3 regions of the Colwellia sp. BRX10-4 genome follow, and region 1 is predicted to be linked to each of the others. Evidence: riboswitches for the same ligand, from Rfam matches in the RefSeq annotation. Region 1 holds a riboswitch; each other region holds the start of a gene.

Region 1 (12,748 bases):
TCCGGCGGTACTGGCTTAGGAATGAATATTGTTTATAATATTATATGTCAAAAACTACAAGGCAATATCAAAATTAAAAGTAAGCTAACACTAGGGTCTAGTTTTCATATTACCCTGCCAATAAAGCTTAAAGCCAATACTTAACTTAACTACATCGTCTTTTTAAATAGTGTCTACAGCATTATTAACAGTTAAAAACTACAGAGTAAGATCAAAATTAAAAGTAAGCTAACACTAGCTCTAGTTTTCATATTACCCTGCCAATAAAGCTTAAAGCCAATACTTAACTTAACTACATCATCTTTTTAAATAGTGTCTACAGCATTATTAACAGTTAAAAACTACAGAGTAAGATCAAAATTAAAAGTAAGCTAACACTAGGGTCTAGTTTTCATATTACCCTGCCAATAAAGCTTAAAGCCAATACTTAACTTAACTAAATTACATCGTCTTTTTAAATAGTGTCTACAGCATTATTAACAGTTAAAAACTACAGAGTAAGATCAAAATTAAAAGTAAGCTAACATTAGGGTCTAGTTTTCATATTACCCTGCCAATAAAGCTTAAAGCCAATACTTAACTTAACTAAATCACATCGTCTTTTTAAATAGTGTCTACAGCATTATTAACAGTTAAAAACTACAGAGTAATATCAAAATTAAAAGTAAGCTAGCAGCAGGCTCTAGTTTTCAGATTATTCAGATAAAAAGGCTTAAGGCCAGTATTTAATCAACCTTAGATATAATTTCGGCAATAAAATTAACGACTTAATCGTTCATTTAATGCTAATTTACGTTTTTCATTTCTGGCTTTTAGTGAGTCTACGCTATAAATAACCAAAGCTAACCAAATAGCAGCAAAGGTGACTAATTTAGCGGGCTGCAATGTTTCTTGATAATAGAAGGTTGCTAAAAAAAACATAATACTGGGTCCAATGTATTGAAAAAAGCCTAGCGTTGATAATGTTAACCTCTTTGCCGCAGCAGTAAAACATAGCAGTGGCGCTGTAGTAACTACGCCTGCAGCGATCAATAGCAGGTTTAAATTTGAGCTGTTTTCAAACATGTTAGCGGTATTAGTATTAACAAATAACAACCAATAAACAATCGCGAGCGGTAGCATCATGCTTGATTCAATTAATAAACCAACAAAAGAATCAAGGTGCATTTTTTTACGTAACAAGCCATAAATACCGAACGTTCCAGCAAGTGCTAATGAAATTACCGGTAATGAACCTAATAAAACCAGTTGAATTAATACCCCACATAATGCCAGCGCAACGGCGAACTTCTGCATTTTTCGCAAACGCTCACCTAAAAAAATAACACCGAGTGCGACACTAAATAAAGGATTGATAAAATAACCTAAGCTCGCGTCTAGCAGATGATCATTGTTTATCGCCCAGATGAATAAAAACCAATTTACTAATAGAAAAGTAGCGGATAAGGCAAGTTTAGCCAATAACCTAGGTTGTTTAAGTGTATCGATTAATACGCGAGATCTTTTACTGATGATAACGATTAAAAATAACAGTAGGCTCGACCAAATAATACGATGCACCATAATTTCATCAGGGCTGATAGAAGAAATTAATTTGAAATAAATGGGCGCTAAACCCCAAAGCAGATAAGCACTAATCGCGTTAATTACGCCATTACGGTCTTTGTTATCAGTTACAGTCATGATTTTCAGTAAACTTTAGCAGTAAAAATAAAGAGCCGAATTATAGCACAATGATTTTTATTTCAGCGCTTTACTTGTTTGATAACCACAAATTGTTGGCGGTATATTGAGAATATTTTTGCTAACGTTATTCACTTTAATTAGCTAATAACTACTCATTTATAATGAATACCAGTTGCACATTTTTAACTAGACCTGAAACTAGCTATCGTATGAACACAAAGCCAGCACTTTGAAAACTAATCAGTGAAGATTAACCAACTAAATAAGTGCCAGTTCCAAAAGCAATGTGGTCACCTTTTTCGTTATGTAATTCCATGCGAGCAACAGCGACTTTATTGCCACTACGAATAATATGGGCTGTGGCGATAAACTCCTCACCACGACCTGGTCGTAAATAATCGGTACGCAGATCTATCGTTCCTAAGCAGCTCAAACTTTGTTGAATTGTTGTTGGTGTTTTGTGCTCAAGTTGTTCAATCATATTTGCTGCCACGACAACACCACCAGCAAAATCAAGGGCTGATGCAGTAACACCACCATGTAGCGTTTTCTGTAATGGGTTACCCATTAACTTATCTTGCCATAAAAAACGTACTTCTGAGGTATTACAATCAAATTTACTAACGGTTAGGCCCAGTAATTTATTAAAGGGAATGTTGTGTGACCAAAAATAAGTAAGTTGCTCAATCATCTGTTTTTCATCTAAATTATTTGTCATAATCCTTCCAATTTAGCCAGCAGATTTTTCTAACTGGTCTAATGTCTCATTGCAGCTTAGCACTTATCTTTCTAAGCATTCAAGAAATACTAAAACAGTGCTCTCGACTTTTCTTGTGACTGGGGTAAAATAACAATAATTGTTGTTTAATAAAGTTTACTCCGTTGCTAAAAGCTCCCCCTACAGTCTCACAAGCTCAGCTTGAAGATGCGTTAAAGCATCATTTTGGTTATCAAACTTTTCGAAGTGGACAATTAGAAATTATTCAGCAATTATTTCAGGGTCGAGACAGCTTAGTGCTTATGCCAACGGGTGGTGGAAAATCGATGTGTTATCAACTGCCTGCTGTATTATTACCAGGAATAACCATAGTTGTTTCACCCTTAATCGCTTTAATGAAAGACCAAGTTGATGGTTTGACTCGACAAGGTATTTCAGCAGCTTTTGTAAATTCAAGTTTAGATCAAGAAACAATCAATGATATTTTTGAGCGTTTATCTCGTAGTGAGCTTAAGTTGTTATACATAGCTCCAGAGCGTTTAAAAAATTATTATTTTATGCAACGCTTAGCGAGCATACAGATAAGTTTATTTGCTATTGACGAAGCGCATTGTATTTCACAATGGGGACATGATTTTCGGCCGGCATACACACAACTTCATACAATTAAACAACGCTTTCCATCGGTACCTGTTATGGCGTTAACAGCAACGGCCGACGTTACAACCCGAAGAGATATTCTTCTTCAACTCGCATTGACTGATCCTTATATTCACCTTGACAGTTTTGATCGGCCTAATATTCGTTTTACCTTAGCTGATAAATATAAGGGCGATCACCAAGTGTTACGCTACATTAAAAAGCGTGGTGATGATTGTGGCATTGTTTACTGTAGTAGCCGCTGGCAAGTTGAGAAGTTATCTAAAATGTTAGCAAGTGCGGGTGTAAATTGTTCTGCCTATCATGCTGGCATGGAAACAGAGATGCGCAATATTGTCCAAGATGGTTTTGCCAAAGATAATATTCAAGTGGTTATTGCCACGGTAGCTTTTGGGCTAGGCATCAATAAATCAAATATTCGCTTTGTGATTCATTTTGAACCTCCGAGAACACTTGAGTCATATTATCAAGAGATTGGCCGTGCTGGCCGAGACGGTTTAGTGGCAGAAGCGTTATTTTTATATGATGAAAAAGACGTAGAACGCATTACTAAGTATATAGCTGATGGTGATAATGAAGAAAGGGTGAATGTTGAACAACAGCGTTTTCAAGCGTTAAAAGGCTTTATTGAAGCTCAAACCTGCCGTCGACAAGTTGTACTTAATTACTTTGCAGAATTTACCACAAAAAAATGTGGTAACTGTGATATTTGTTTAGATCCACCCACTCAATTTGACGCTACTGAAGCCGCACAAAAAGTCTTGTCTTGTGTGTTTCGTATCAAGCAACAAGGTGATATTGAACATGTTGTGCAAGTGCTCAGAGGGGAGTTAACCGAAAAAGTTAGGCAACTGCAGCATGAAAAAGTGTCAACTTTCGCTATCGGTAAAAGTAAAACGCCAGGATATTGGTTTGCTATTATTAGACAATTGATTCATTTAGGATTTTTACAACAAGATATCTCTCAACAATCTGCGTTATTTTTAACACAAGCATCGCGTTCGGTGTTGAAAGGGGATGAACCCTTAATGTTAGCTTCACCAAGGTTGCAAAAAGCAAGTTATTGGCAACAAGATAAAACTGATAAACGTTATGACCGTGTCTTATTTGTTAAATTAAGAACTTTGCGTAAAACGATTGCTGATGTAGAGGATATTGCGCCATTCATTGTTTTTAATGATGCAACGTTGTCAGAGCTTGCGCGTATAAAGCCAAAAACATCACAGCAAATGCTAAATATTAATGGTATTGGTGATACAAAACTTGCCCGTTACGGACATGACTTTTTGCAGGTTATTCAACAGCATAATGCTTAAAACAAAAAACGCTCAATTGAGCGTTTTTTAATATTATTTTTTGATGAACCAGGTTCAACAATAATTATTGAGTTTATTTTAAACTAGCGTAATAAGCGGCAATATTCGCGATATCTTCATCACTCAAACCCATAGCCATAGGTCCCATGATTGCATTTTTACGTGTGCCAGCTTTAAAGGCTTTTAATTGGCTCGCCGTGTAAGCTTCTTTTTGTCCAGCAAGATTTGGGTACATTGGAACTGCAGAAATACCTGCAACACCATGACAAGCGGCACACATACCAGTTTTTGCTTTACCAGCAGCAACATCACCAGCAAAAACAGGAGATACCATCATTAAAGTAGCAGCAACAGCTAAAGTAATTTTTTTCATAACTTATTTCTCTCTTAGTCGTTAGGAATTTTACACTACATTCAGTATATGAGAAAACAAGGAGGCTGTCGTCGACTTTTTTTAGCTAAGCACTAGCAATGTGATCTTCTTTGATTTATCACTGAGTATATTAGGATTATTACCGCTTATATTAAGTAAGGTGGGAGCATACTATCACTGATATTATTTTTTGAAGTGAAAATATCAGCGATAGAAAAAACCTAATTTAGCAAAAAGTATCTTGTTGAGTGATTAAGAACTTAATGTATTATTTTTTCTATAAATCGGGTAGCAACAGACGTGACTTTTTTAAGATACTGTTGGCATTTTCAGCAACATTAAATATGCCTACACCAGTAGATAATGTCATTTGAGGTAATCTAATACCAGACTTACTACTAACAAAGCGCAGTTTTTCAACGCCATGTGCTATTTTATCAGCAATTTCTCGAGCACTTCCTTTGTCAATATCAGGCAACAGAATTAAAAATTCATCGCCACCAGAACGTATTGGTAGGCCGCTGCCAGCAACATAACTACTTACTTTACTAGCTATTTTTGATAAGAGAACATCACTAATTAAATGACCGAATTGCAGATTAACTTCTGAAATTTGATCAACACAGACGACAATTGCGGCAACTTGCCGACTTGGATCTTCTGTTAGCCATAAATCTAAATGCTTAGACATGGCTTTACGATTATAAAGACCGGTAAGTGGATCCATGTAAATTTCTTCACGTACTTCTTTTAATTCAACTTTCAAAGCTTGTGTTTTTTTACGGGTAAAAGAAATATGTTCAGCAAATTTTTGTTGGTGTAGTTTAAAGGCTTTAGATGCTTGGCGAATACTATTTACCGCAACGACTATTTTTTCTTTATCGTTAGATTGTAGGTCAGAAACATTACTGTCTAGCGTGGTAATAAGTTTATTAATACTCTGCGATGATTTTTGGCTGTTTTTTTCAACATGGGTGACAACGTCATTAAGGTCGTCAATGAGTTCATCTCTGAATTTACTTTGACCTAAAATGAACTGACGATAATTTTCTTCAATGAAGAAATCATCAAGTTTTTTACCTGTGGCAAGTTTATTTTCAATAGCAGTATTAAGAAGAATGTTTTTTTTATTAATATATTCGTAGCTAACTGAATAATTAATTGGGCTGACAGGTAAAAGCCACCGCTGTAATTGTTTTACGGCCATGTTCATTTTTAGTTCAGCTTGTTTTATGGAATCATGATATTTCATTGTTCCATCTCAATTTGTACACCCAATTAACAATATCAATAGACCATTTTCTAGTAAAAACAAGTAAAGTACCACATATATATTTTGTCTTTAAAAAACATATGCTTAGTTATATAGTATTTTAAATGAAGTTAATATATGGCAGAAAATAATTAAAAAGAAGGGAAGGACCGCAAAGTATACCGAAAGCAAACTGTTCAAAATAAAGACAAGCCCCCACTATATCTATACTTGGCAGTTCCGCTATCCTAGGTTTCCCCTTAGACCGGTAACTTTGCGTCTCTAGCTTTCACTAGATTTGCCCTTTTCGAGTTTTAGAAACTCTAAATTCATTATAAGCGTTGAACTATGCTTGTAAACCTTTATTATGGATAATTTGTTGAACCGTAACGAAAACCTATAAGTAATAGATAAATTTATAGGTTATGGCTGATCACTCTACTGATCATGAGATAAAGGATTTTAGTTCATAATGCCCTGTAAGCTGTTGTTGATCTTTTGTTTTTTTATAGCTCCTTCATTTTGTTTTGCCAATGATGCTTTAAACGTTGAGCAAAACATTAAAGATGTAGAACGCTATTTTTTACAAGACGCTGAAAACCTTCCCTACGAAGAGATTATTACGCTTTCAAAAAAAATTTTAGGATCTCAAGAAAATTATACCGTCCAAATTCGTGGAAAAACCTTCATCCTTCTTGCTGATGTTGCCAATAATAAGGGTGAAAATAGCGAGGCATTTCATTTTGCGCAAGATGGAATTTCTCTGCAAGGACTTGAACCAGCAATAAAGTTTAATTTATTGCTGAAAGTTGCAGATGGCTATTATTTACAGGAGAAGTATGAGAAAACTCAAAATATGGCAACCAATGTCATCTTAATTGCTGATTCTCCACAAGTGCTAAAATATCGCTTAATTGCTTTGAGTTATCGAGCTGTTACCTATGCGTTGCAAAATAAAAACGATTTATCGATGAATGATCTTAATCAAGTTAAGGTGCTGATTTCTGTAAATCCTCAGTATGAGGACCACCTTTGTCTTTTAGAAATTTTAGCAACGGCACATTATTATTTAGGCGATTATCAAGCATCGCTAACCATGCAAAATAAGTTATTAACCTTAAAATTTGATTTAGATAAATTAGCTAATATTGACCAAACTTATTTACACTTAGGCCGTGCTTATTTTCAGTTAAATTTATTTGATGATGCTTACAATGCTTTTTGGGAAGCACAAAAATATGGTAAAAATAAAAATGCGCCAATTAGTGCTGCCTATGCTGAATTAGGATTGGCAGAGGTGTTATTAAAGCAGGGAGAGTTCAGTGATTCACATAACTGGCTATTATCAGCCAGTGCTACATTTAATGAAAAGAGCCTAAGTAAGCCTTATTTAACCTCGTTAATTTTATTAGCAGAGACCTCAAGTCTATTAAACAATAAAGCTTTGTATCAACACTACCTTCAACTAGCAGAATTAAATGCTAAACACATAAAGCTATCAAAAAAGCAGGCTAAATTATTACTTTTATTAAGTGATATGTATCAGAAAAACGGTGATTATAAAAATGCGTTAATTGCCCATAAAGATTATCTTGTATTACTTGAACAGTTTCAGAAAAAGGCTGAGCCCTCATTAATTATCGACTCCAGTCAAATGTTAAGTGCAAATGATAAAAGTCGAAATTTAATCCTGAATCTCGCAGAACAGAGTAAGTTACAAACTCAATTTAGTGCAAAATTTATCGCGCAAAAAGAGGTCATATATTTATTGATTGTGATCGTTATTTTATTATTGATTACGTTGGTTTTTTTTGGATTAAGGCAAAGAACGTTACGCTTAAATCAAGTATACGATGAAGTGGAACAGCCATTATCTTATTTGGTAACGCCCTCTCAAACTAAAAGAAATTATCAACTAAATTATAAAATGGCGAGGAAATACGACTATCCCTTAGCGATTGGCTACTTATCAGTTGTTAACTGGCAAGAGCTTTCCTTTCACTTTAATCATAAAGTTATGCTCGAAGTTTCAAAAACATTAGCGATCTTACTTAATGAGTCCAAAGGTGAATTTGATGAAGCGGGTACAATTAACGATGGTGAATATTTACTGATAGCCCCCCACCAAACTCAAGCTGAAATAGCGATTAAGTTAAATAGTTTAGCTAACGCGATTAAGCTTAGATTCTTCGCTAATTTAGGTGATTATTCACTTAAAATTCGCTACGCCTATGGTTCACCCACAGCACAAGATATTGACCCTTACATATTTTTATCGCGTTTAAGTGAAACCACTAAAGCGTAGTCAATATTACTTTTCATTTTAATAGGTTTAATATGATTTTTGTATTGTCCATTGCTGTTATTTTTGTAGCTTTGAGTATTTATTTTTATTTTCGATTGGAAGGTCTACAACGCGCATTATTTAGTATGAAAAAAGAGCTCAGTAGTAGTCAGAAAGAAAATAAGTTTTATATAGACTCTATGGCTATAATTGCCAAGTGACACGAAGATTTTGTTAAAAATCGATTACAAATAATTAAAAATTGCCAGGCATTAGAGCCTGAGACGATTGAAATTATTTCACCACTGATTAATAACTATGCAGCAATTTTTATTGAGTGTTTAAAAGGAAAAGGCAAACTGCAGTCAATCACTAAAAAGTGTTATGGAAATTTCGACGATGACGCTTTTAAAAAGTTTGTGGAGCATATCGCTAAGCAAGATGCGAGCGTAAGGCGTATGTGGTCAAGTAATAATTTGACGGGGTATATTTCTTTAATTGAAACTTTATTACTCACTAAAACTAAAAAAGATGCCTAACTGGGGCATCTTTTCATGTATCTCTGAAAGTAGGCTAGGTATTTGCCTTTAATCAAGGATGAATAACTAAGGACGAATAATTATACTTGGCGTTGAGTCTACTTCACCTTCACCGTTAATAGTTGCTGTTTTACCATTGCATTGTAATATGGCTAAGCTGCCGTTATTGCTGTTTCTAATAAAAGATAAGTCGTAACCAAACTGAGTCATGCTACTGGCGGCAAATTTTTGTGCAAGAGAAAGCCTGTCCCATAGCGACTGCTCCTCATTACTACCTTGCCTTCTTTCTAACAATACTTCTCTTTCTAATAGCGCTTCCATTGAGATCTCTTCGTATTTTTAGTCAATAATTTTCTTATTGCTTAGATATTACCTTGCAGCGTATGAATTTTCAACAATTTTAAAATGTCGCTAAAGATATAAATTATAAATATGCTATAGTCAAAATTTTATATCAGTGAGTGCTAAATATTATGAGTCAAGTGTTGGATGATTTATCTTCATTATTAGAATTAGAGGTAATCGAACAAGGAATTTATCGTGGTCAAAGTCAAGATTTAGGCTTTCGTGCGCTGTTTGGTGGTCAAGTAATGGGACAAGCTGTTTCTGCCGCTCAAGAAACAGTAAATTCAGCACGTAATGTTCACTCTCTTCATTCTTATTTTCTACGTCCAGGCGATGCGAGTAAGCCGGTTGTTTATGAAGTGGAAAATATTCGTGATGGAAAAAGTTTTAGCACTCGCCGTGTTAAAGCAATTCAAAACGGTAAAGATATATTCTATATGACGGCCTCTTTTCAACAATATGAAAAAGGCATTGAGCATCAAGATCTTATGCCTGATGTACCCGCACCTGAAGATTTAGCGTCTTACACAGATTTTATTTTCGATAACCAAGATAAAATACCTGAAGAAATTAGAGGTAAATTTTTAGCTGAAAAACCCATCGAAATGCGTCCTGTTGAACCTTATAATTGGCTGCAACCCGAAAAGACAGCACCTAAGTCTCAGATGTGGATAAAAGCAAACGGTACCTTATCTGATGATTTGCGTATTCATACTTATATGCTGGCTTATACTTCTGACTTCTTGTTTTTACCAACGGCTTTATTTCCCCATGGCTTGAGTCATTGGCAACCCAATTTACAGATTGCCACTATTGACCATGCTATGTGGTTTCATCGCCCATTTCGTTTTGATGATTGGCTGCTTTACGTTATGGACAGTCCGTCAGCAAGTGGCGGCCGCGGCTTAGTTAAAGGACAAATTTTTAATCGTCAAGGACAGCTTGTTGCCTCAACGATGCAAGAAGGCGTGGTTCGTCAACGTTAGAATTTTCGACTCGAGCGACTTTTTTGCCAGTCATAGCCGGTAGGATGTTGAAAAACACGTAAACTGAATACCGGTGCCATTGCGAATAAATGGTCAAAAATATCGGCTTGTATACCTTCATAATTCTTCCAGTTTTGGTCATTACTGAAGCAATATATCTCCAGCGGTAAGCCTGAGTCGGTTGCCGCTAATTGCCTGACCATGCAAGTCATCTCATTATGTATTTTTTCATGTTTAGCCAAATAAGCGGTAATATAAGCGCGAAAAGTTCCGACATTGGTTAACTGTCGGCTATTAACATTATCGTTAGATAAATTAGCCGTTTTTAAACTCGTGGTGATTTCATCAGATTTTTGCTGTAAATAATCTTTTAATAAACTAATTTCTTTGAGTTTTTCAATCTCTGCATTTTGATAAAATGAAATACTGTTAATATCAATAATAATACTACGCTTAATACGTCGACCACCTGAATTGAGCATGCCTCGCCAATTCTTAAATGAGCCATTTATTAAGGCGTACGTAGGAACGGTTGTCACTGTATTATCAAAGTTTTTTACTTTAACCGTATTTAAACCAATCTCAATCACATCACCATCAGCACCATAATTAGGAATTTCAATCCAGTCACCAGGCGCGACCATTTTGTTCGCTGATATTTGAATACTAGCGACTAAGCCTTTAATCGTGTCCTGAAATACTAATAATAAAACAGCCGTTAATGCACCTAAACCACTGAGTAAATAAATAGGTGACTTATCTAAAATAAATGAAATAGATAAAATAGTGGCAACCAAATAAATAGCCAGTTTTATCACTTGTATCGTTGAGCTTAAGGGTAAGTAGCGGTCACGCGCCGTATTTTGATAGAGACTTCTAATGACGTTTAAAACAGCACTGATACAACGTGCAATTTGAAAACTGAGAGCTATTTTTACAAAAACCACTAAAACGGCGCCAAGTAATGCCTGTTCCGGCAGTAAAATAGGCGTTAAAAACAGTAGTACGAATAACGGGATTAAAAAAGCGAAGCGAGAAAAAACATTATGCTCTAATAAAACATCATCCCAAGTGTTTTTTGTTCTGCTGACCATTTTGTTAACAAAAGCTAATACCTGATATTTTGCGAGGTAGTAACCCAATGCCGAAATGACAAAAATGAGCATGCAACCAACAAAAATTGTGGTCATCGCTAAATACGCTTCGGCGATACCTTGGTTAGTTAACCATGTGCTAATGAGTTCACTCATTTAAGTTTCCTTTTTCAATTTCAATGTTATTTAGCGGTATTATCATTATTAAACTCGATAAGTTTTTGGTCTTTATCAAGCCATAATTGATTAACCCACTTTTGAAATTTTATTTTAAAATTTCGATCGCGCACATAGTCGCCAACAAGATCATCGCCAATGTTTGAAACCTCTACATTGACATTTACCTGTTTAATTTTCCCCGCTAAAAAATCACTAAAAGTAGGGATGCCCTCTGGGTAATGAATGGTAATATTGACTATTTTATGCAAGTTGCCACCCATGGCTTCTAGCACAAAACCTATGCCACCCGCTTTAGGTTTAAGTAGATGTTTAAACGTGGAATTTTGCTTATCGTGCTTTTTGTTAGTGAAGCGTGTTCCTTCTATAAAGTTCATTATGCTGACGGGTTTATGCTTGAATTTAGCACAAGCTTTACGCGTGGTTTCAACGTCTTTACCTTTTAAATGGGGATTCTTTTTAATGAAAGATTGGCTATAACGCTTCATAAATGGAAAGTCGAGAGCCCACCAAGCCAAGCCTAAAAAAGGCACAAAAATGAGTTCTTTTTTTAAGAAAAATTTCAAAAAAGGAATTTTGCGATGCATGACTCGCTGCAAGATAACAATATCAACCCAGCTTTGGTGATTACAGATGACCAAATACCATTCTTTCATGGTTAGTTGATCTAAGCCGGTTACTTTAATTTCTGTTTTATTAAAGAGCTTTTGAATGAAGGTGTTAACACCCACCCAATTACTTGCCATTTGATCTAATAAATAGCTGAATATTTTCTTAGCAAAAGTTAAGGGAATAATAGCCTTACAAAATGAAAATATAATAATAGGTATTAACCAGAAAAGCGTATTAATGGTATAAATTGTTAGCGAAATAATATGAATAAGTAGCGGAGGTAAAAAATTCAACATGGAATACTTGCTCAATATAACAAAAATAAATAGATGTTAGATCATAATCTGATTTGAAGTAATTTTCAGCAAAAACAGTGAAATAAATTAATCACGATTAACAACCGTTTGAAAACGATTAATCATCAAGTTGTTGAAATGAGTAAAAGTTAACGAGGCTTAATGCTAATAATTAGCAGAAAAAGGCGTTTTAGGTGTCTATTATTGATATTTTATAATGAGGTAAAAACCACCATCTTGTTATTTCAAGTTAAATAACTCGCCATTTTTTAAGTTTTAAAGGATATAAATACCGAATTAATTCGATATAACAAGTCAACAGCCTAAAAAGGACAAACTCATCTATATTATGGCAAAAAGTTGATTGCAAATTACCTGCATATCGAGGCATGCTAGGCACTGGATCATAG
Region 2 (12,748 bases), on a different contig from region 1:
TTGGTGATTTAGGCTTATTAGGCATGACCGTTGACGAAGAATATGGCGGTTCAGGTTTAGGCTATTTAGAACATATGGTGGCAATGCAAGAAATTTCACGTGCGTCTGCTTCTGTTGGTCTAAGTTACGGTGCTATGTCTAACCTTTGTTTAAATCAATTAAACAAAAACGGTTCGCATGAACAAAAAGCTAAATATTTACCAAAACTTTGTAGCGGTGAACATATTGGCGCATTAGCGATGAGTGAGCCTAATGCAGGCTCTGATGTAGTCAGCATGAAATTGCGCGCCGACAAAAAAGGCGATAAGTATATTTTAAATGGCAACAAGATGTGGATCACCAATGGTCCTGATGCCAACGTTTATGTTATTTATGCAAAGACTGATACTTCAGCGGGTTCAAAAGGTATTACTGCTTTTATCGTTGAGCGTGATTACCCCGGTTTTTCTCGTCATCAAAAATTAGACAAATTGGGTATGCGCGGTTCAAATACCTGTGAATTAGTTTTCCAAGACTGTGAAGTACCAGCAGAAAACATTTTAGGTGAAGAAGGTAAAGGTGTTCGAGTCTTGATGTCTGGCCTTGATTACGAGCGTATCGTATTAACCGGTGGGCCATTAGGTATTATGGATGCGTGTATGGACTTAGTTGTTCCTTATATTCATGACCGCAAACAGTTCGGTCAATCCATTGGTGAATTCCAATTGATCCAAGGTAAAGTTGCCGATATGTACACCCAAATGAACGCAGCTAAATCTTATGCTTATCTATGTGCACAGGCGGCCGACAGAGGTGAAACCACACGTAAAGATGCGGCTGGTGTTATCTTAGTTGCTGCAGAACTTGCAACAAAAATGGCCTTAGATGCTATTCAATTACTTGGCGGTAATGGTTACATCAATGAATTTCCAGCAGGTCGTTTGTTACGTGATGCTAAATTATATGAAATTGGCGCAGGTACTTCAGAAATTCGTCGTATGCTGATAGGTCGAGAGTTATTCACCGAGTCTATATAAGGTTATAACTTGCTACAGCCTCTCGATTTAGAGAGGCTGATGAGAGCCACACTGCTCTTGTTTAGCGCGTAACATTAAAGCTAATGTTCTTACTGATAAAATTCCATAATAAAGGCAAATATCGTGGCTAAAATAATTTCAAAAATCAATGTACGCAGCCCAGAATTCATTGAAAACGCTGCTCATATGCAAGTTCAAGTAGACGATTTAAAAGTAAAGCTTGAGCAAATAAAATTAGGTGGCGGACAGCGCAGCTGTGATCGTCATCTATCTCGCGGTAAATTATTACCACGCGATCGCGTTAACGCCTTACTTGATGCTGGCTCACCATTTTTAGAATTATCTCAACTAGCCGCTTATGAAGTTTATGAAGCAGATGTTCCCGCTGCTGGTATTATCACCGGCATTGGACGAGTTGGAGGACAAGAGTGTGTTATTGTCGCTAACGACGCTACCGTAAAAGGCGGTACCTATTTTCCACTAACGGTAAAAAAACATCTTCGCGCACAAACGATTGCCCAAGAAAACAACTTACCCTGTATTTATTTAGTCGACTCTGGTGGCGCTAACTTGCCTAACCAAGACGAGGTTTTTCCTGATAGAGAACACTTTGGTCGCATATTCTTTAATCAAGCAAATATGTCAGCACAAGCGATACCGCAAATTGCTGTTGTTATGGGCTCTTGTACTGCAGGTGGCGCTTATGTACCCGCAATGGCCGATGAATCTATTATTGTTAAAGAACAAGGCACTATATTTTTAGCTGGACCGCCGTTAGTTAAAGCGGCGACAGGCGAAGTCGTTAGTGCTGAAGACTTAGGTGGCGCAGACATACATTGTCGTACCTCAGGTGTTGCCGATCATTACGCACAAAATGATCATCACGCTTTAGAAATTGCCCGTAGTATCGTCGGTAATTTAAATCGTGTTAAACCGGTAACCATGAATATTCAACCTATGGTTGAGCCAGCTTATGACGCACAAGAAATATACGGTGTGGTACCCAAAGATGCTCGCCAACCTTTTGATATTCGTGAAATTATAGCCCGTGTCGTTGATGGTAGTAATTTTGATGAATTTAAAGCTCTTTATGGCACGACTTTAGTGTGTGGTTTCGCACGGATATTTGGCTACCCCGTTGGTATTATCGCCAATAACGGCATTCTCTTTGGCGAATCAGCTCAAAAAGGTGCTCATTTTATTGAATTATGTGCACAACGAAAAATTCCTTTAGTCTTCTTACAAAACATCACCGGATTTATGGTCGGTAAGCAATATGAAGCAGGCGGTATTGCTAAGCATGGCGCAAAAATGGTCACCGCCGTTGCCACGGCACAAGTACCCAAGTTTACCGTGCTAATTGGTGGTAGTTTCGGCGCAGGTAACTATGGTATGTGTGGTCGTGCTTACGATCCACGCTTCTTATTTATGTGGCCAAATGCCCGTATTTCAGTGATGGGCGGCGAACAAGCGGCTGGCGTTTTAGCACAAGTTAAACGTGACCAAAAAGACAAACTCGGTGAACCGTGGAGCGAGCAAGAAGAAGCTGACTTTAAACAACCGATTATTGATACATATGAGCATCAAGGCCACCCTTACTATGCTTCAGCTCGCTTATGGGATGATGGTATTATTGACCCTGCCGATACTCGTCAAATATTAGGTTTAGCCATTTCTGCTTCGTTGAATAAACCTATTGAGGATACCAAATTTGGTATCTTTAGAATGTAGAGCTGAACAAGATGACACTATTAAAAGAGATCAATACCGGTCAAGTATTATTTAACGTAGACCGTTATGGGGTAGCAACAGTTACCTTAAATAATCCTGACAAGCACAATGCTTTTGACGACAAAATTATCGCCCAATTAACGGTGATATTTATTGAAATAGCCCAACGCGACGATATTCACCTGATGATACTCGCATCGACGGGCAAAAGCTTTTCTGCTGGGGCTGACTTAGCCTGGATGAAGCGCATGGCCAGTTACTCATATGAAGAAAACTTACGTGATGCTAACGCGCTTGCTCAGATGTTACATGCACTTAATTTTCTACCGCAAACCACTATTGCACAAATACAAGGCGCTGCTTTTGGCGGCGCAGTGGGCTTAGCCAGTTGCTGTGACATTGTTATCGCCAGTAATAAAGCCAGCTTTTGCCTCAGTGAAGTTAAATTAGGTTTAATTCCTGCGACCATCAGCCCTTATGTCGTCAATGCTATTGGCCAAAAAGCCAGTCGTCGATACTTTCAAACGGCAGAACGTTTCTTTGCAGACAAAGCGCAACAGTTAGGCTTAGTTGATGAGGTTGTTGCGTTAGAAGCGTTAGAAAGCACCGTTATTGATATGGTGAGTACAATATTGAGCAACGGCCCACAAGCCGTTCGTCAAGCAAAAAAACTTGCTTTAGATGTCGCTTATCAAGAAATTAATCTTGATTTACTTAGCATGACCAGTGAACGCATCGCATCAATTCGCGTTTCTGCAGAAGGCCAAGAAGGCTTAACTGCTTTTTTTGAAAAACGACCAGCAAGCTGGCAAAAAGAACCGACGAGTGAAGGATAAAAACATGTCTCAACTAACAACTAAAACAGCTAAAATGTTTACTAAAATTCTTATTGCCAACCGTGGTGAAATCGCCTGTCGCGTAATTAAAACCGCTCGTAAAATGGGTATTTTAACCGTTGCCGTATATTCAGATGCTGATGCTGACTCACTTCATGTCAACATGGCTGATGAAGCCATTTTCCTTGGTCCATCGCCCTCTCGCGAAAGCTATTTATTATCAGAGAAAGTGATTGAAGCGGCAAAACGTACTGGCGCTCAAGCCATTCACCCAGGTTATGGTTTTCTCTCAGAAAATGCTGACTTTTGTCGTCGATGTAGCGATGAAAACATCGTTTTTATTGGTCCACCCGTTGCGGCCATTGAAGCGATGGGGTCAAAGTCTGCCGCTAAAAACATTATGGAAAAAGCCAATGTCCCCTTAGTCCCTGGTTATCATGGTGATGATCAATCCGAAGCCATCATTAAAAAAGCGGCTGACGATATGGGCTATCCAGTATTATTAAAAGCTACTGCCGGTGGTGGTGGTAAAGGCATGCGACAAGTGTGGAGCGAAGCTGAATTTAGTGAAGGTTTTGCTGCAGCTAAACGTGAAGCAATGTCATCCTTTGGTGATGATAGAATGCTGGTTGAAAAGTATCTAACACAACCTCGCCATGTTGAAATTCAAGTGTTTTGTGATAATCATCAACATGCCGTTTACTTATTTGAACGTGATTGTTCAGTGCAACGCCGTCATCAAAAAGTTATTGAGGAAGCGCCTGCCTTTAAAATGAGTGAAAAGCTACGTAAAGCGATGGGCGAATCCGCGATAAAATCTGCCCAGGCTATTGGTTATCAAGGCGCAGGTACGGTAGAGTTTTTACTGGATGTTGACGGTTCATTCTACTTTATGGAAATGAACACTCGCTTACAAGTGGAGCACCCGGTGACTGAAATGATCAGTGGCCAAGATCTAGTCGAATGGCAATTAAGAGTTGCTGCTGGTGAAGTTTTACCAAAAACACAAGAGCAGTTAGTCATTAATGGCCACTCTTTTGAAGCGCGAATTTACGCTGAAGACCCAAATAATGATTTTTTACCTGCAACAGGCACGCTAGATTTTTTACAACCGCCAGCAGAAAGCGTACATGTTCGTGTTGATACTGGTGTTCGTCAAGGTGATGAGGTGAGTGTATTTTACGATCCTATGATAGCTAAGCTAATTGTCTGGGATGAAAATCGTGAAAAAGCACTGCAACGCTTAACAAAAGCCTTGTCGGAATATCGTATTAAAGGTGTTACCACCAACATTGATTTTCTTTATAACTTAGCGACATCAAAACCGTTCATTAATGAAGAAATAGATACCAGCTTTATCGAAAAATACGACAGTGAAATATTTCATGATAACAAACAAGCGTTAGCCGACGAATTACCGATGGCAGCTTTGTATTTAGTGCTTTCACTGGCTGAACAAGCGAAACAAAAAGTAGCAACGACCAAAGATCCTTTTTCTCCTTGGAATAATACCTCAGCGTGGCGCTCTAACGAAGCGCATAATCACCGGGTAGTTCTTGCCCACAATCATATTGAATATCCAGTGACTGTTGAACAGAAACGTCAAGGTAATCGTAGCTACTATTTAATTTCAGTTGCAGGACGAACAGTTGACTGCCAAGGTCAAATTGCCGGTGACACACTCCATGTCAGTATTGATGGCTATCGCAGTCAAGCCACTATCGCGCATAACATTGACAGTTCAGGTGATCATATTAGCTTATATCGTCAAAATGGCGTTTTTAACTTTATTCATATTAAACCTGATTGTGGTGACAATAATGCTGATGATAATCATGGCGGCCTATTAGCCCCCATGAACGGTACTATGGTCAGCGTATTAGTCAAAGCCGGCGATAGTGTGACTAAAGACCAACCCTTAATGATCATGGAAGCGATGAAAATGGAACACACCATTAGAGCCCCTGAAGACGGTACCATTGATACCTTATTTTACGCCGAAGGTGACATGGTTGATGGCGGCAGTGAATTACTTGCTTTTACGCCACAGGAGTCATAATGAGCTCCCTTGCTAATAATACCTTACCTAAAAAAGTAAAAATCGTTGAGGTTGGCCCGCGTGATGGCCTACAAAATGAAAAACAACAAATCAGTGCCGATGATAAAATTGCCTTAATTAATTTGCTCAGTGATGCAGGAGTCACTTACATTGAAAGTGGCAGCTTTGTTTCTCCAAAATGGGTGCCTCAAATGGCAACATCGACCGATGTTTTCAATGGTATAGCACGTAAAAAAGGGGTCACTTACGCCGCCCTCACGCCAAATATGAAAGGTTTTGAAGCGGCTGTAGCGGTGAATGCCAACGAAGTTGCCATTTTTGGCGCGGCTTCTGAAGCGTTTAGTCAAAAAAATATTAACTGTTCAATTGCTGAAAGCCTTGAGCGATTTGAACCGATAATGGCCGCAGCCAAAAAATTAAACATTCCGGTACGAGGCTATGTTTCTTGTGTTGTTGGTTGTCCTTACGAGGGTGAAGTATCACCAGAAAAAGTGGCTGAAGTGGCTGAAAAACTTTACCAAATGGGCTGTTATGAAATATCGCTTGGCGATACGGTTGGTGTAGGAACACCCGTTAATGTACAGAAGATGTTACAAGCGGTTAGTGCCCGTGTACCTAAGGCTAAACTAGCGGTTCATTTTCATGATACCTATGGTCAGGCGTTAACTAACATTTACACCGCTTTACAAAATGGTATTGCCGTTATTGATAGTGCCATTGCTGGATCGGGTGGTTGCCCTTATGCTAAGGGCGCTTCAGGTAATGTTGCCACTGAAGATGTGGTTTATTTACTCAATGGTTTAGGTATTGATAGCGGTATTGATTTAGATAAGTTAGTCCATGCTGGTTGGTTTATCAGTGATAAATTAGGTAAAACCCCGGCATCTAAAGTTTCTAATGCTTACCGTGCACAGTAATAAATATAATAATAAATAACGATGTATGATAAATACTTTATAGAAATAAATGTAATGAGGATTGAATAATGGCCGGATTTGACAAAGTAGTAGCAAGCTATGAAGAAGCGATGGCAGGACTTGAAGATGGCATGACCATTATCTCAGGTGGTTTTGGTTTATGTGGTATCCCTGAAAATCTAATTAGTGAAATAAAGCGCAAAGGCACTAAAGCATTAACGATGGTTTCAAATAACTGTGGTGTCGATGATTTCGGTTTAGGTGTGTTACTGCAAGACCGTCAAATCAAAAAAATCATTGCATCATATGTTGGTGAAAACGCTGAATTTGAACGTCAAATGATGAATGGCGAATTAGAAGTAGAGCTGACACCACAAGGCACTTTGGCTGAAAAAATGCGAGCTGGTGGTGCTGGTATACCTGCTTTTTTTACGGCTACAGGTTATGGAACACCGGTAGCAGAAGGTAAAGAAGAGCGTGAAATAGACGGTAAAATGTATATCCTTGAGCCCGCAATTAAAGGCGACTTTGCCATTGTTAAAGCCTGGAAAGCCGACCGTTACGGCAATTTAGTTTTTAGAAAGACAGCACGTAACTTTAATCCTATGGCCGCAACGGCAGGCAAAATTACTGTCGTTGAAGTTGAAGAGATAGTTGAACCTGGCGAGCTAGACCCAGACCAAATCCATACACCAGGTATCTATGTTAATCGATTGATTTTAGGTACATTTGAAAAACGCATTGAACAAAGAACTGTTCGTACTGCTCAGTCATAAATAATTCAGGGGACTAAACAATGGCTTTAACAAGAGAACAGCTAGCACAACGTGTAGCACAAGAATTACAAGACGGTTATTACGTTAACTTAGGTATAGGTATTCCAACATTAGTCGCTAACTATATTCCTGCGGGAATAGAAGTGATGCTTCAATCTGAAAATGGTTTACTTGGCATGGGACAGTTTCCCACCGAAGACGAGATTGATGCAGATTTAATTAATGCAGGTAAACAAACGGTCACGATGGCAAAAGGTGCCTCTATCTTTGATAGTGCTGAATCATTCGCAATGATACGCGGCGGACATGTCGACTTAACCGTACTAGGTGCCTTTGAGGTCGATGTAAACGGTAACATTGCTTCATATATGATCCCAGGTAAACTGATTAAAGGTATGGGCGGTGCTATGGATTTAGTTGCAGGTGCTGACAATATTATTGTTACTATGACTCACGCTTCTAAACATGGTGTTTCAAAACTTTTATCCGACTGCACTCTACCATTAACAGGTAAAGGTTGTATTAAAAGAGTACTCACTGATTTAGCCTTTATCGAAATTAAAGACGGTAAGTTTCATTTATTAGAGCGAGCGCCGGGGGTCAGTATAGAGGAAATAATAAAACTCACTGACGGTGAATTAATTGTTCCTGAACATGTCCCTGAAATGAAATTTGGATAACCTAGTAGCATATTTATTATAAGATTGAATAAAAAAAAGAGCTTTAGCTCTTTTTTTTTACTCTATATTTTAAATTTCACTTAACGGTTTTGATAGTCAACCATCCGATTAAACCCATGTTATATTTGAAAAAAAATTGATAAAAGTATTTTTTTATTAAATTACTTTACCTGTGTAACTGACGTATTACACATTTTTCTTGCATTTATAGGCTCAACTCGCAATACTGAAAGGGACAAAGAAAAGGCAAAACACGTGAAATCGTGTTACGCAAAACCACCGGTCTAAGGGATTTATGTTTTATATATAAATTCTATGACAGCGGAGTCACCTCGTTATACAAGGTACATCCCGTGGTTTTTTCCTTTACTAACTAAATTAATTACAAGGTTACTAAAATGAAAAAATTATTACTAGCTTCTACCATCACTATTTTAACATTAACGTCTGTTGTATCGGCGCCGAAAGCACAAGCTGCTGGCATCGCTCAAAGCGTTTGCGAGTATGTAGCTGCAGACGACAAGAAACGCATGCGTTCGTTCTTAAAAACGAATAGATTAAAAATTCGCAATATCTTTCAAGGTATAGAGTGTAATGGACAGAATCTGTTGGCGTTTGCATCGTCTAATGGTTCAGTTAAAACAGGTGCTTTGATGATTTCAAAGTTGCCAAAGAAAGTTGTTTCTGAAAACTTAGCTATTTTGCAAACCGGATCGCAACCATTGATAGACGCAGCTAACGAACGCGTTAGCAGCTAAACTTATTTTTTAGTAGATGTTATTTGTTCAATCAAGTGTACAGTTTTACTAGATAATAATTCTATGTCATTTTAAAAAGCCTGCTTCTGCAGGCTTTTTTTTTGCCTTAGTCATTTCAATCTATTTTTTGACTCGTTAAGCTAGCACCATGTTAAAAAACTGATTACACTTAAGTTATACGAAGAAGACTGCGATATACATGTTGAATAAAAGAAGTTATAAAGACAGTAAGAACGCTTTAATACTTACTGGCGGTGGCGCTCGAGCGGCTTATCAAGTAGGTGTGCTTTCTGCCATATCAAAATTTGTCCCAAGAAATCATGGCATCCCCTTCCCCATTATATGTGGCACCTCTGCTGGTGCTATAAATACCACAGCGCTAGCCTGTTATTCTTCATGCTTTCATTTGGGGGTAAAAAAATTAGAATGGGTTTGGAATAATATTAATACCAGTCGAATATACCATAGTGATGGTATACGGGTTTTTTCACATTTGGCGAAAGGTATGCTGGCAAGTTTCCAAGCAGATTATGCCAATAAAAGTGCGCGTAGTTTACTAAACAACGCGCCACTTCGTGACTTACTTAATATGGTGGTTGACTTTAAACGTATCGACACCAATATTTTACGTGGTTATTTATCAGCAGTTTCTATTACTGCATCGAGTTACAGTAATGGCGATTCAATTAGTTTTTATCAATCAGATGAGTCTATTTCTCCTTGGTTTCGCGCTAAACGTCGTGGTGAGCCTTGCCAAATTAATAGTGAACACTTAATGGCTTCTGCCGCTATTCCCCTCGTGTTTCCTTCTATCAAAATTCGCCAAGAGCATTATGGTGATGGGTCTATACATCAACTTTCACCGTTAAGCCCTGCGATACACTTAGGTGGCGAAAATTTGTTTATTGTTGGTGTTGATCAACCTAAAGCGCCACTTCATAGTAAAGTGAATAATCCTCATCCACCGACAACCTCTACTGTTGCCGGTCATTTACTTGATACTATTTTCTCAGATACATTACACAGCGATATTGAACGTCTAGAACGAATTAATGAAACGATAAAACTTATTCCACCAGAACTTAGAAAAGAAAAAGATGGCTTAAAACCGATATCATCATTTCTCCTTAATCCCAGTCATGACTTTAATGCCATGGCCGTAGAGTATTTTTCAGACCTACCGCTATCGATACGTTTATTATTACGCAGCGTAGGTATCTCTAATGACTCTGAATCAAGTATTGTCAGTTATTTATTATTTGAAAAAAATTATTGTCGGCAGTTAATTAAACTGGGATTTGAAGATGCTATGGAACAAGAGACAGCGATTAGAAAATTTTTATCTCTTGAATAGCGATCCATTACTAAAGAAAACGCCTTGTTGAACAAGGCGTTTATTGGCTTAGCCACACTGCAGACAATCAAGGAAAAAGTTAACCCTCACTTAGATGAAATGTCCTGCTCGTTCTAAGCATCTAAACCTAGACCTAACAATACTGTGGACAATCAAGAGAAAAGTTAACCCCACTTGAATGAAATGTCCTGCTCGTTCTAAACATCTAGACCTAGACTCAGACCTAACTACACTGCGGACAATCAAGAGAAAAGTTAACCACACTTGAATGAAATGTCCTGCTCGTTCTAAGCATCTAGACCTAGACCTAACAACACTGTGGACAATCAAGAGAAAAGTTAACCCCACTTGAATGAAATGTCCTGCTCGTTCTAAACATCTAGACCTAGACTCAGACCTAACTACAATGCGGACAATCAAGAGAAAAGTTAACCACACTTGAATGAAATGTCCTGCAATTTCTATGCATTTAGACCTAGAATCAGACCTAGGCCTAGATCTAACAACACGGCATAAAGTCAGGGGAAAAGTTAAACACCCTTTTGGACAAAGCGCTCTGCTCGTTCTACTCGTCTGGGTTTTCCGCGTACAATCAGAGTATCTTGAGCTTGAAGAATAGTGGCTTCATCGGGTTGCTCTGATTCAATATTGTTACGGCGAAGTGCAACCACCGTGACCCGTTTTACCGATAAATTCAGTGACGCTATAGAATGCCCATTAGCAAAAGAATTTTCCGTTAATATAATCCCATTAGCGAATTCAATGCGATCCATAGCATCAGGGCTCATGTCAGTATGTTCACCTTGAAAAAAGCCATGCAAATGGCTGTAGTGGTCTTTACGTTCTTTTTGTACACGGCGAATAATACGAGAAAAAGGCACACCGGTTAAAGATAACACTTGAGAGACCAGCATTAAGCTACCCTCTAAACTCTCTGGTACCACTTGATTAGCACCCGCTTCTTGCAATGCTTGCAGTTGATCATCATTTCGAGTACGCACAAGGATAGGAACATCAGGTGATAATGATCTGACTTTTTGAATAACCTCAAGTGATTGTTTATCTTCACCAAAAGCAATAACAACAAGCTTAGCTTTCGACAAGTGGGCCGCTTGTAATAATTCAGTTTGTCTTGATGAGCCAAAAAGTACATTTTCTCCTGCTTCACGCGCTTTTGTTGCCCTAAGTGGGTCGATATCAATAGCAACAAATTTAATCGATTCTTGCTTTAAAAAACGACTCACTGTTTGGCCAATTCGACCAAAACCACAAATAATAACATGGTCACTTAACTCTGTTTGCTCGGGAAGTTCGGCTAAATGATCGGTATCTATGGGCTTTTCGTTACTCAACATCAACGACCAACGACGAGCATTGTTAATCATATAAGGTGTTATCGCCATACTCAATACACCTGCGCCTAACAAGATAGAAGCAGTTTCAACCGGTAACAATTTAACCTGATTGGCTAAAGCGATAAGCACAAAGCCAAATTCACCCATCTGTGCCAACATAATACCTGCAGCCCAAGCATCTTTAGCCGCTTCTCCTGCGCGTTTTGCTAAAAAGGCGATAATAAGTATTTTAACCACCATAAAGCTGACCATAACGCCGATAATAACTAATGGTGAAGAATAAACGATACCGATGTCGAGTTTCATACCGACCGTTACAAAAAACAAGCCTAGTAAGATATCACGATAAGGCCGGATATCGGCTTCAAGTTGATACTTATACTGGCTTTCACCTAACATCATACCGGCAAGGAAAGCTCCTAAAGCCATAGATAAGCCAAACCATTGAGTCAATGATGATGCCACTAAGGTAACGAGTAAGGTTGTTAGAACAAACAATTCATCCGTTCTAACTTGCGCCACTAAATTAAATAAACGTGGCAGCAACCATTTACCGGCAAACATTAACAAGGTAACGACAAAGACGCCTTTAACTAGAGCAATCAATAACTCAACAACCATTGAGCTATCAGACTCTTGGGCAAACATCGGGATAATAATTAATAAGGGAACAACGGCTACATCCTGAAAAAGTAAGATAGCAACAGAGAGCTGCCCAGACTTTCTTTTCATTGCGCCCGTTTCACTCAATTGCCGAATAACGATGGCTGTTGAAGAAAGCGCTATAATACCACCAATAATCAAGGAACTAGCAAATGTCTGACCAAACAACAAAGCAATGCCCATAAAAAAAGCTAACGAAATACCCACTTGAAGACTACCAACCGCTAAGACCAGATGGCGCATGGCGATTAATTTAGGTAATGAAAATTCTAAGCCAAGGGTGAAAAGTAAAAAGACGATACCTAACTCAGCAAAGTGATCGTAATCTACTTGGTCCTGAACCAGAGATAAACCATGATCGCCAACCAGCATGCCTGCTACTAAGTAGGCTAAAATTGCTGGTAAGTGTAAACGGCGAAATAACCAAACAATAAGTACAGCACTTGATAGAATCGCTAAAAGTTCAAAATGACCTGTCACAAAAAATCCTTATTATATCATTCGCATCGGTATTAAATTTATAAAAATAGAATGAGCACTACTGAGTCTAAAGCAATTATCGGTAGTTTGACAGCGGCAACTCCTTGCCATTAATGAATTGTC
Region 3 (5,670 bases), on a different contig from region 1:
ATATTAAGTGGAACATGCTTCTATTGGTTACGAATATTAAACAAAAAAAAACCCCGCAAATTGCGAGGCGAAAGGTTTAATTGGTTGGGGAATCAATCAAACTACGTGTTAATAAAAGTCAAAACCGATATTACACATTTAAAAAATAAACAAATTAGCTTTTGTATTTTTTAGCAAAGCGAACTATGTTTTGGCCATTACAAACTATGTATCTAACATCACTGTAATTTTCATTAACGAAGTTAAAGCCATTAATCGCCGCATCTGCACAAATTTTTGACGCCTTATTTTTATTTGTTGTAACAAATTTATATTGTGGTTTTGTTACAACAAATTCTATTTCTGCAATTTTAGCTACCTTTTTAGGCGTTTTTGAAAACTGAATTAATGATTTACCGTTACATTGGATAATGTATTGAAGGCCACTATAGTTAATACCTAATTCTTTGGCTTTATCTTCTGCTGAAGTTAAGCCATTTTGCGCTGCAGCTAGACAAACTTGAGTTTCAGCTGAATAGTCAGTTGCGATAAACTTTACATTAGACGTTGTCGCAAATGTGTTTAAAGAAACAATGGCAGTAAGTGCTGGTATAAGTAAAGTTTTCATAAGTACCTCAGAAATTTAAAAAGTTTGGAATGCTTTAATTGCCGACGAGTGTATAGAGCTAAAACTCTAATGTAAATAAATTTCGTAATAAAACCACTATTTTGTGATTATATTTGTGTTTCGCTGTGTTTTGTTCTTTTTATACGTTATTTAGTTACATTACGGTGTTGATCTAACTATATTTAAAGGGATATTAGTAAAGGTTATCGTTTGAAAGGAAGGTTTTCAGCAGGAATTGACTTACCACCGCTTATGTATAAAGTGAAATAAAAGGGGTCAGAGTCGTTTTAAATGAACTGTATTGGGGTAGTCGGTTTATGATTACTTTTGCCACATTGCCGACTTAAAATAGACTTGTATTTATCACAATAAATAGTCCGCTTAGCCATAGCGGTCATTCATTAATTTATATTGGCATGACTAATTAATGCGTAAATGAGATTATTATTCGAGATAATTTGAAACGATAAGCTTAGGTAACTGTTCACTATAAAGATTCGAAATATTTAGCTATGCCTATTTTGTGGTAATAACTATATTAGATACTTAAGAGGTCATCAAGTTTCGCCCAACCCAAATTTATATTTGATTTACTACAATCTAAAATATTTTTTAAATAAATTTGATGTGTTCGTTTTTTGTACTATTATAATGTAGTAGGCACAAGGAATGTGGTATTTCTCCTAATAAATCTTGAATTGCGCTTCTTTGTTCCTAAAGTTCTTCTACATAATAAAGGAATAAAAATGCGTACAATAAAATTGTTACTCACTACTTTACTAGTTGTTAGTTCATATTCTTTCGCTGATAACGTCCAATGTTCAAAGGGACGATGTGTGAATGGAGATACCGACGCCTCATGGGGCCTAACTTTTACCCCTTCATTTAAAAATTTATACCCTATAAATTTAATAAACACAGATAAAGAGTGTAATGACAGCAGCGCTACTCCGACAAATATCCCCAGAAACACCTATTTTAAACAAACCCTTGATCATAATGCACAAATAGATGAAGAAAAAATTGTTCATGTATATAACGTAGACTTAAAAACCGATAAATCCACAACAACTAGTACATATTTTAATAAGCCCTTTAAATTCTGTTTAACAGAAAATAATAAAGTAGAAAAATCTAATTACATAAGAGTCGGTGGATTAAACACAGGATTATTAGTTATACCTTATAAGCTTAGAAAGGGGGACATATATAGTGACTCAGCTATAGGGCCATACATTTCATATAAAAGAGAGACATTTGAATTACTGGCAGCATTTGGCTTATCCAAAATATCAGTTAGTGAAGTAGGTACGGATAAGGTCGAAACAGAAGATGGCCTGACCCTTGCCCTTGGTGTAAATTTTGAAATCAGTAAAAATTGGGACATTGCTCTAATTGTTGGTGTAGATCATTTATCAGGTTCAAAGGGGGATGACTGGGAGTTTCAAGACGAACCTTGGGTATCTTTTGCTATAGGTTACAGCTTTACTAGATAAGTATAAAGAATGTATTCCTGTGAGAAAACAAAACAAATTTTTGTTAAATTTTTTAATGCAATAAGAGGGGATAGGTACATTTTAACTACTTATCAAACACCATAATAACTGCAACGAGAGTTATGTCAGCCGTGAACGGACGTTAGGATTAAAGAGTTGCTAACTTCCGCTGTGGTGGCTTTGTTGCCAGTCAATGAACTTAAAAATCGAGTGTGTTATAAACATCAAAATCACATTTTTTTACCTATTGAGAACGTCCTATCAGGAAGCTCATAGCGTAATGGGTTTATTCAGCCATATCCGCTTTAGATTAAAACATACAAATATTTTCAGTATAAATTCTCAAATGCTAACTTCTGCTCTATATAGAAAGTGATCCTAAAAACTAAATCTCACTTGGTGATTGTTAATCTCAACTATTATGCGTAGTCACATATGTTTATAAAAAAACACTTTAGGGGGCTTTTTTATAACTGAACTATTAATTTTTGATCTAGGTATTTTTTATAAATCATAAATACCTCATGATTCCAATTATTTTAAAGTAAAAGATTGTCTTTTAAGTGGTTGTATTTTATTGTAATTATTTTTATAGATAAATAATATAAAAATCTCTTATAAAAATTAAAAAGTTTACCAGAATAACTTACAGCGTTTTAACAGTTGTAGGAGGTTCTTATGGAACTTAACTTTAGAGTAGAAAGATTTCAGTTTGATAATGGTGAAGAGTGTTGCACGTTGGCTGATAGTGATGGTATGCCGTTAATGTATCCAACATTATATGTAATGAGAAAATTAAGAGCTAAGGATCAGGCTGGCACCTTAGAAAATAAAATATCTGCCTTATCGGTTTTATATACTTGGTTGGAGCATGAAGAAATAGATTTGAATCAAAGGTTCTCAATATTAAATTATTTAACAGAGGACGAATTAGTCAATTTAAGAGATTTTTGTGCTAATAATTTTTCAACAAAATCAATTGATAACCTTTCACAAATCAATGCTTTTAAAATTGTAAACACGTCTGAGCCTATTACTAAGTTAAAAACTTGCCCTAAATATGCTCCTGAATTTGTAAAGGCTTAATGTCCGCAATTGGCTAGCTGGAGAAGTCTCAGATGCTCGCTATCTAATGTTAACAAAGATACGATAGCTGACATTAATGAATTAAAGGGTAAAGACTCCTCCGTGCGCAAACCGGAAGTAATATTTTGAAATTTTGAGTGTTTGTCTAGGTCAACTGTGCACCAGTTAGTTGACCAAAGACATTCGGCAGTAGAATTAAAAATCATAGAGGTAGAAGTCATAAGGTAACTGTGGATACTAACGTCCGCTTGGGTGTGGTAAACGAACTATTTACACTGATAAATTCACGTCCAAACTAGGTTAATCATATAAACATTAGCGCTACTATTTAATAGCGAATATAAATAATTTTGAACTTATCTGGCTTTACGATAAAATCAGCTAATAACTGGCAACTATTAACGAAAATTAATAGACGCAAAGCTATTAGCCTAAGTGCATTGCATAAGGTCATGGGGTTGTAATTTATACGGATACTTTTACTACCTTGTCTGTAACGTATTCACTACATCATTTATTGAGAGGTTAAAGATGTCCCACACAAACAAGTATTTTGTTATCTTCGTTCTTACTTTGTTCCTAAGCGCCTGTGGCGGCGGAGGTGGGACTAGCGATACAGCCTCATCAAATCCAACACCAGTGGTAATGCCACCTGTTACTTCATCATGCACTAACCCTCATAACGCAGATTACCCCGTTGAATATAATGGTAAATTTGAAACACCCTCCCCCAGAAGTCAACTTGCTAGCAGTATAGTTAGAAGTATCAGTTTTAAAGATTATTCACCTAGTTGGATTTATGATGGTCTACCCCAGTCTACTCGCGACAATTGTTCCAGAGATGAATATGTAGAATTGATGTATTTGGAAGCATTACAAGCGATGAGTGTATCTGGCGCACAAAGGTTTTGGATGTACAATTATGGTGATTGGAACGATAGTCAAGAACCCTGGGTAGTAGACGAAGCTAAGTATCATACCCCTAAAAAGTATGTCGAATATATTGTCGAGCAAGCAAATCTGCTCGGCATTGAAGTTTATTTTTCTTGGCAGTTTACTCAAACCAATAATGATCGAGAAATTATTGTTGAGCAAGGTGAGGACCTCACATTGGGCAAGCTTAAAATACTATTGGATGCACATCAAAATAATATTATTATTCAGGCAAAACATGCCCAAGAAATCGGCATAAAAGGCATTGCCGCTGACTGGAATGCAATGTGGGTCACTTTGCATACAGATGAACTAAAAGATTATTATATTGAACGATTTTCCGAAATAATTGACGATATAAGCGCCAATTTTGATGGTGAAATTGTTTGGGGACAAATAGGGACTGTCTATAATGACCAACGAATATTCTCCAGAGTCGATAGCATTGTGATCAATGCCTTACAGTGCTGTGGGAATCAATTTAACGCCGAAGAAAATGCCAACCTAACAACGGAATTGATAAAACAGAAAACGTTTGAATCGCTCTCCTACCAACATAGTCAGATATATTGTGACGATATTAACCAGCCATGCTGGTATGGTACTTCAGATATAGATTTACCGATAACACTTGTTGTGCAAGTACAAAGCCGTGAAGACTTTTTTCTCAATGGTTGGAAAGAAGATGGTTTCTGTACTCCTGGAACTATAGAAGATGGAACTGAGGTAAGTTGCATTCAAGAAAGTTTCGTTACTGATTTTTCTGTTCAATCAGTCGGCATAGAAGGCATTATGCAAGCAATTGAAGAGCAAGATACTTTTATGATAAATAGCGTCGACATACATACTGGTTATTGGCTTTCACAAACATTAATACCCAGTTTTGAAGGTTTCCCTAACATATCTCAATCTGTCCGCGGAAAACCTGCTGAGGGGATCGTTAAGTATTGGTATACTGGGCAAGAATAGTTAAATAACAACCATCATAAATTTACCAAGATAGACTTCTGGTCTTTCTTGGTCATTTTACTAACCACCAGCTTAAATGAATTATCCATCATCCGCTCTATATCACCTTGTGGAATTGAACCGTCTAAAATAATTGAATTCCAATTTCTTTTAGTAATGTGGTAACAATTTTATGTGAAAATTTAAAATTTTGATCAGCTTTAGCGAGAAATTATCAATATAATTTAAAGTTTCTATGACCGCTGTGATGGCTTTGTTCACATTCAGATTTAACTGGCTATAGGCAAAAAGTAATCATCAAGAGACCATGTTTTTATCTATGAAGAACGTCCGCTATCAGGAAACTGCCAGAGTAATGTGGTTATTAAGCCATGTCCGCTGTAGATCAAAACATACAAAAGTTTTCAGTATAATTTCTCAAATGATAACGTCTTCAAAGTGGCAGTAGTTACCCTTTCAAACTAAGCCTTAATGTCAGCTTCACGCCCTGAGGCATTCAACAAGTATTTTATGCAGCCAATAAAGGAGAGTTTCTTTCCTTTAATGCTTTTAAATATTTGGATTCATCATAAGGTACTT

The links. A riboswitch is a leader RNA that binds a small molecule or an ion and turns the genes downstream of it on or off. The one in region 1 is predicted to bind cyclic di-GMP.
Region 2: it holds a riboswitch for cyclic di-GMP, as region 1 does, so the genes downstream of both, H4J67_RS13255 (DUF3718 domain-containing protein) here and H4J67_RS06650 (GGDEF domain-containing protein) in region 1, are expected to answer to the same signal.
Region 3: it holds a riboswitch for cyclic di-GMP, as region 1 does, so the genes downstream of both, H4J67_RS18355 (hypothetical protein) here and H4J67_RS06650 (GGDEF domain-containing protein) in region 1, are expected to answer to the same signal.

Annotation. Positions count from the first base shown of each region.
Region 1 is NZ_JACGVZ010000005.1:125,916-138,663, reverse strand. It holds gene H4J67_RS06675 (YfiR/HmsC family protein) at 1-144, shown strand, start outside; gene rarD (EamA family transporter RarD) at 760-1,683, opposite strand; gene H4J67_RS06665 (thioesterase family protein) at 1,937-2,404, opposite strand; gene recQ (DNA helicase RecQ) at 2,569-4,380, shown strand; gene H4J67_RS06655 (cytochrome c) at 4,454-4,753, opposite strand; gene H4J67_RS06650 (GGDEF domain-containing protein) at 5,031-6,005, opposite strand; cyclic di-GMP riboswitch class I at 6,236-6,318, opposite strand; gene H4J67_RS06645 (hypothetical protein) at 6,478-8,310, shown strand; gene H4J67_RS06640 (hypothetical protein) at 8,895-9,149, opposite strand; gene tesB (acyl-CoA thioesterase II) at 9,302-10,159, shown strand; gene H4J67_RS06630 (mechanosensitive ion channel family protein) at 10,156-11,409, opposite strand; gene H4J67_RS06625 (acyltransferase) at 11,436-12,338, opposite strand.
Region 2 is NZ_JACGVZ010000016.1:76,013-88,760, reverse strand. It holds gene H4J67_RS13290 (isovaleryl-CoA dehydrogenase) at 1-1,016, shown strand, start outside; gene H4J67_RS13285 (carboxyl transferase domain-containing protein) at 1,140-2,747, shown strand; gene H4J67_RS13280 (enoyl-CoA hydratase/isomerase family protein) at 2,759-3,583, shown strand; gene H4J67_RS13275 (acetyl/propionyl/methylcrotonyl-CoA carboxylase subunit alpha) at 3,618-5,642, shown strand; gene H4J67_RS13270 (hydroxymethylglutaryl-CoA lyase) at 5,642-6,559, shown strand; gene H4J67_RS13265 (CoA transferase subunit A) at 6,628-7,335, shown strand; gene H4J67_RS13260 (3-oxoacid CoA-transferase subunit B) at 7,356-8,015, shown strand; cyclic di-GMP riboswitch class I at 8,251-8,350, shown strand; gene H4J67_RS13255 (DUF3718 domain-containing protein) at 8,414-8,773, shown strand; gene H4J67_RS13250 (patatin-like phospholipase family protein) at 8,973-10,127, shown strand; gene H4J67_RS13245 (monovalent cation:proton antiporter family protein) at 10,658-12,625, opposite strand.
Region 3 is NZ_JACGVZ010000035.1:21,383-27,052, forward strand. It holds gene H4J67_RS18340 (hypothetical protein) at 155-607, opposite strand; gene H4J67_RS18345 (hypothetical protein) at 1,444-2,103, shown strand; gene H4J67_RS18350 (hypothetical protein) at 2,782-3,189, shown strand; cyclic di-GMP riboswitch class I at 3,570-3,655, shown strand; gene H4J67_RS18355 (hypothetical protein) at 3,721-5,091, shown strand; partial or broken gene H4J67_RS18360 (IS110 family transposase) at 5,600-5,670, opposite strand, start outside.